Regions from separate parts of the Paraburkholderia sp. GAS41 genome, predicted to be linked through region 1. Evidence: predicted binding sites of a transcription regulator. Region 1 holds the regulator's gene; the other holds the start of a gene.
The links. Region 1 encodes HrcA, which represses chaperone genes, less so after heat shock. Its sites were predicted from a motif close to TTAGCACTCNNNNNNNNNGAGTGCTAA; they were not measured.
Positions count from the first base shown of each region.

Region 2: groES (co-chaperone GroES) is a predicted target of HrcA. The motif match lies at 1,230-1,256, and genes of this name have one in related genera.

Region 1 is NZ_JBNDMK010000034.1:47,442-50,646, forward strand. Features, by position in the region: gene P3T43_RS32150 (NAD kinase) at 1-555, opposite strand, end outside; gene hrcA (heat-inducible transcriptional repressor HrcA) at 831-1,850, shown strand; gene hemH (ferrochelatase) at 2,054-3,124, shown strand; gene P3T43_RS32165 (RNA-binding S4 domain-containing protein) at 3,149-3,205, shown strand, end outside.
Region 2 is NZ_JBNDMK010000037.1:16,523-19,727, reverse strand. Features, by position in the region: gene groL (chaperonin GroEL) at 1-814, opposite strand, end outside; gene groES (co-chaperone GroES) at 867-1,157, opposite strand; gene P3T43_RS32710 (type II secretion system protein) at 1,453-2,052, opposite strand; gene P3T43_RS32705 (type II secretion system protein) at 2,100-2,486, opposite strand; gene P3T43_RS32700 (type II secretion system protein) at 2,492-3,016, opposite strand; gene P3T43_RS32695 (cohesin domain-containing protein) at 3,013-3,205, opposite strand, start outside.

The sequences.
Region 1 (3,205 bases):
TGTGGCGACGATCAGCCCGTCCGAGCGCTGGTTGTACATGAAGCGCCCGTCGACCGAGACGTGCAGTTCCGCCATCCCCGAGAAGCCGCTACGGTTCACCACCACGTCGTTGAACGCGAGCGCGTGGTAGATCGGGCTGCCGTCGCGCATGATGCGCGCCTCGAGCAGCGTACGTTCCTCGCGCTCGAAGTGCCCGCCGAGCATCTGCGGGACGATGACCTGCATGTCGGAAATCGGGATGTCGGTGATAAAACCGACCCGGCCGTGGTTGATGCCGATCAACGGAGTCCGGTAGGGCGCGAGCTGGCGGCCAATGCCGAGCATCGTGCCGTCACCGCCGAGCACCACGGCCACGTCGGCGCGCGCGCCGATCTCCGCGGGACGCAGGGCCGGGTAATCAGTCACGCCGATCTCCGCGGCGGTGTCCGCTTCGAACACCACGTCGAAGCCGCGCTTCGCGATGCACGAGGCGAGCGCGGTCAGCGGCTCGCCGATACCTGGCGTATTGTTGCGCCCGACGAGCGCGACGGTCTTGAACTGGCTGGTAACTTGCATGCCGGCATTACACCATAGGTGGGGGCTGAAAAGAACCGTCCGGCGCCACACAGGCGCCGGCGCGGGGCGGGGGCGCAAGATGCTGGCGAGGATTGTCGCTAGAATGGTCAAGCGCTGATGACAGGGGGCACGCGGGGACTGCACCGAACGCACGGGCGCGGATCTGCGCGGAGCGCCGCGCCGCCGGTCTTGCTGTGCGGACGGTCCCACACGGAACGAGGGCTGATATTGTTAGCGCTCGCGGTTGTTGCGTCATTAAGCTAAAATTTTCGGTCATGCTAGATCCCCGCGCACAAACCCTCCTCAAAACGCTGATCGAGCGCTACATCGCCGAAGGTCAGCCGGTCGGTTCGCGCACGTTGTCCCGCTATTCCGGTCTGGAATTGAGTCCGGCAACCATCCGCAATGTGATGTCCGATCTGGAGGAGCTGGGGCTCGTCATCAGCCCGCATACCTCGGCGGGACGAATTCCCACGCCGCGTGGCTACCGCCTCTTCGTCGACACCATGCTCACCGTCGAGTCCGCCGCGGACGAAGAAGCCGTTACCCGTACCGTCAAGACCACCCTGCAGGCGGGCGAGCCGCAGAAGATCGTCGCGGCTGCGGCGAGCGTGCTGTCCAATCTGTCGCAGTTCGCGGGCGTCGTGCTGACGCCGAGGCGCAGCCACGTGTTCAAGCAGATCGAGTTCATGCGCCTGTCGGACAAGCGCATCCTGCTGATCATCGTCACGCCCGAGGGCGACGTGCAGAACCGCATCATGGCGACGCAGCGTGACTTTTCGCCGTCGCAACTGGTGGAGGCGTCCAACTACATCAACGCTCACTTCGCCGGTCTCTCGTTCGACGAGGTCCGCCGGCGCCTGCGCGATGAGATCGACGAACTGCGCGGCGACATGACCACGCTGATGCACGCTGCCGTCACCGCCAGCACCGACGAGGCGGACACCGGTGAGACCGTGCTGATCTCCGGCGAGCGCAAACTGCTCGAAGTGGCCGACCTGTCTTCCGACATGGCGCGGCTGCGCAAGCTGTTCGATGTATTCGACCAAAAGACCAGCCTCCTTCAGTTGCTCGACGTGTCGAGTCACGCCCAGGGCGTGCAGATTTTCATTGGCGGCGAGTCGAACCTCGTGCCGATTGAAGAAATGAGCGTGGTGACCGCGCCCTACGAAGTGAACGGCAAGATCGTCGGCACGCTCGGCGTGATCGGACCGACGCGGATGGCTTACAACCGGGTGATCCCGATTGTGGACATCACGGCACGGCTGCTCTCGCTCACGCTTAGTCAGCAATAACCTCCATCCGCTACGGACGGCGGCGCCCCATGGGGATGCTCGCCGCTGACCTTCGCGCAACGCCCGGAACCGTGTGCTCATGATGCGGGGTGCCGCCGGGCTTGCCAATCGGCCGAATGGCCAGGTATCGGCGGCGGATCGCGCCGCTATAATGGTTTCCACCTGAAACGTTCTTTCGCCGCAAGCGGCGCATCCTGTTGCCTATGCGTTTCGATCTCGAGCGGCCATCTCAACCGGCCACAGCCCACCGTGTGGCGGTGTTGCTGATTAATCTGGGCACGCCTGACGCTCCAACGCCGAAGGCCGTGCGGCGCTATCTCGCGCAGTTTCTGTCGGACGCTCGGGTAGTCGAGATTCCCGCCGTCATCTGGCAGGTCATTCTGCGGCTGGTGATCCTGCCTTTTCGCGGGCGTTCGTCGGCGCGGAAATATGCCGCGGTGTGGACGGCGGAAGGCTCGCCGCTGCGCGTTTTCACGGAGAAGCAGGTGGAAGGGCTGCGGCATCTGCTGCAGGCGAACGATTACACGGTGCTCGTCGACTACGCCATGCGTTACGGTGTGCCGGGCATTCCGGACATGCTGAATCAGCTCAAGCTGGCCGGCGCCGAACGTGTGCTGCTGGTGCCGATGTATCCGCAATACTCGTCGTCGACCACTGCCACGGCCTTCGACGCCGCGTTTTCCGCGTTGGCGCGCATGCGCAACCAGCTGGAAATTCGCACCATCCGTCAATATGCCGACCATCCCGCCTACATTGCGGCACTGGCTGCGCAGGTGCATCAGTACTGGCACGCTCATGGGCGCCCGGATTTCGCGGCGGGCGACAAGCTGGTGTTGAGTTTCCACGGCGTTCCCAAGCGCACGCTCGACCTGGGCGACCCTTATCACGAGCAATGTCAGCTCACGGGAGCACTGCTGATGCAGGCACTTGAACTGACATCGGTCGAATGTCGCATTACGTTCCAGTCGCGCTTCGGCAAGGCGGAGTGGCTGCAGCCGTACACCGCGCCGACGCTCAAGGAACTGGGCGCCGCGGGTGTGCGCCGGGCCGACGTGTTCTGTCCGGGTTTTACGGCCGATTGCCTCGAAACGATCGAGGAAATCGGCATGGAGGTCCGCGACGAGTTCGTGCATGCCGGCGGCAAGGAGTTTCACCGCATTCCTTGCCTGAATGCCTCGCATGCGTGGATTGCCGCGCTGGGTGAAATCGTCGCGCAGAATCTGCAGGGGTGGCCGGTGCAGGCGCCATCCGTGCAAGGCGTAGTGGAGGCGTGAGCGCTCGAAGCGCGAGACTGAGCAATGAACTACAGAATCTCAACAGAACCGGGTGCGCGTCTGCGCATCGACAAGTGGCTG
Region 2 (3,205 bases), on a different contig from region 1:
TCAGGATGCCGCGGATGTTGTTCACAACCAGCGTTGCCAGTGCTTCGCCTTCGACATCTTCTGCGATGATCAGCAGCGGACGGCCAGCCTTGGCGACCTGTTCCAGGACCGGGAGGAGGTCACGAATGTTCGACACCTTCTTGTCGTGCAGCAGCACGAACGGGTTGTCGAGCACAGCAACTTGCTTGTCCGGGTTGTTGATGAAGTACGGCGACAGGTAACCGCGGTCGAATTGCATACCTTCGACAACGTCCAGCTCGTCTTGCAGCGACTTGCCGTCTTCAACCGTGATGACGCCTTCCTTGCCAACCTTGTCCATCGCTTCAGCGATACGGTCGCCGATCGACGAATCGCTGTTCGCCGAGATCGCGCCGACCTGAGCGATTTCCTTGTTGGTCGTGCAAGGCTTGCTGATCTTGCGCAGTTCTTCGATAGCGGCCGTCACAGCCTTGTCGATACCGCGCTTCAGATCCATCGGGTTCATGCCCGATGCAACGTACTTCATGCCTTCGCGCACGATGGACTGAGCCAGAACCGTTGCGGTCGTGGTGCCGTCACCTGCGTTGTCGCTGGTCTTGGAAGCGACTTCCTTGACCATTTGTGCGCCCATGTTCTGGAGCTTGTCTTTCAGCTCGATTTCCTTCGCGACCGACACACCGTCCTTGGTGACCGTCGGGCCGCCGAAGCTGCGTTCCAGGACCACGTTGCGACCCTTCGGGCCCAGCGTGACCTTCACAGCGTTCGCGAGGATGTTCACGCCTTCAACCATCTTGGCACGGGCGGAATCACCGAATACGACGTCTTTAGCTGCCATCTTCTAACTCCTTGAATTCTTGGGATATAACCGGGTAAGTAGCGCTTGGCGCTTACTTCTGCACCACGGCCATGATGTCTTCTTCGCGCATCACGAGCAGTTCGCTGCCGTCGACCTTGACGGTCTGGCCTGCGTACTTGCCGAACAGAACGCGGTCACCCACCTTCACGTCGAGCGCGATTTGTGCGCCCTTGTCGTCACGCTTGCCCGGGCCGACTGCCAGAATTTCGCCTTGATCCGGCTTTTCTGCTGCGGCTTCGGGGATCACGATGCCCGACGCAGTCTTGGTTTCTTGATCCAGACGTTTGACGATCACGCGATCATGCAAAGGACGAAGGTTCATACATACTCCTCTCTTGATTGAGACTGAAGAACGCTGAGAAAACCCGGCTGGCAAAGCCAACCGGCGATGTTGTTAGCACTCTCGTGCAGCGAGTGCTAATTATATGGACGGGTGGTGACAAATTCAAGAAGGATGGCGGTGGGAAATTCTTGCTCCAAGGGTTAACCCTGGAATTGGTGCGTACAGACGGGGCAAGCCCGGAGAGAACGTATTCCCGCAATCATAACGGCGAATGGCGGATTGTCACCCAGGGCCGCCCTTGTGTTACCAGAGGACAGAAAATTCCCGCGTCATTTTATTGCGGCTCGGCGGTCAGCCCCGCTCTACCCGTCTGAGCCGCCCCGCCAGCCGAAGCGGCACTGTCCGGCGTCGCATCGTCCACCCCCGCCGCACCCACCACAGCAGGCACATTCGCAGCGCCGCCCGGCAACAACTGCGGAAACCGCGCGACGAACACCCACTGCGCATAACCCTTCTTCCGCTCGAACCCCTGGAATTCCTTCGGGAAATGCGAGATTTGAATCGGATGAGCCATGGACGCGCTATGCAGGCCGACGATCGTCTGTCCGTCCAGCCCCATCACCAGCACCCAATCCGCCTTGCCCGTCATCGGATCCGCGTAGAGCTTGCGCAAGTGGCGCACCGGATTTGGGTAGCGCGGGTCGAGTAGAAGTTCATCGAGCGTGTGCGGCTGCGTCGGCTGTCCCAACGGCGTGGTCTGCGCGTAATCGAGCAGCGCGCGCTGAAATTCGCCGCCGACGTAAAGCAGTTCTTTCTCAGCCACACGCCGCTGATAGATCGCGCCAAGCTGTATCGTCCCGGCCGCCGCCACGCCGATGATGGCAATCGAAATCAGCAACGCCAGATACGCGAAGCCGCGTTGCGCTGCCCGCAAGCCGCTCCTGCCCCGGCTTCTGCTCCGCGTCATGCCCGCCCGCACGACTACAGCGACTCGTACGGCCGACCGTCGAAGCCAGTGCCGGGCGCACCGCTCTTGACGTCGTAGACCTTGCCGGGAAACTGCTCCTCGGGCGGCACGATCTCCCAGGTCGTGGTGCTGCCCGTGACCGGATCGAGCGGCAGCGAGCGCAGGTAATGCTTGTCCACCAGTTCGTCGAGTGAGTCGGGATAGCGTCCTATATCGCCGTAAAACTTGTCGATGGCATCGCGCGTCGCATGCAGGTTTTCCGCGAGGATTTTCTCCTTCGATGCATCGATCGAATGGAAGTAGCTCGGCAATGAAATCGTCAGCATCACCGCAATGATCGCCAGCACGATCAGCAGTTCGATCAGCGTGAAGCCCTTCGCTCTGTGCAAGCGGTGTTTCATGCGTGTCACCAGTTCCGGTAGGCAATGCCATTGAGCCCGACGCCTTTCGAAGTCGAGTACACGTCGTACACGTCGTCGCCTTCCTGGGGGTCGTCGGCTCCGCTCGCGTAGCAGCGCTTGCCCCACACCGCCGCGTCGTCGAGCCCGGCGTCGTTGTTCATCGGATCGCGCGGGATGTGACGCAGGAAGTAGATCTTGCGTCCCTTCGGATCGCTCAGGTCCGGCACACCGTCGACGAGCACATCGAGACTCGGCGGGTAGCCGGTCGCGCCCGCTTCCTTCGCCACCCGGCCCTCCTTGCTCGCGGCCTTGTAAGCGTCGATGGCGTCGCGTATTTCATGCAGTGCGAGCCGCAACTCCTGCTCGCGCTCGCGCTGGCGCATCACCTGCGCCACCGGCACGGTCATGGACGCGAGCACGCCCAGAATGGCAAGCGTGACCAGCAGCTCGATCAGCGTAAAGCCGCGCGCCGCGCGTTTGTCCCTCGCGCGCTTCAACTGCGTGGCGTCACGAGCCTGCGCGTTCGTCATTGCGTTGTCGCCACGCCAAAGGTGTAGGTCGGAGGCGGCGTCATGGTGAACTGCTGGCCGCTCACACCAATGATCGTGCCCGGCTGAGCCTGGATCGAGGTCTGCGCCGCCGCGGCCAGTGCCTTGAAACTCAGTACAGCGAAGGTCCCCTGCGACGAGGCGCCCACGCCGCCTGTGACGGAATCGGCG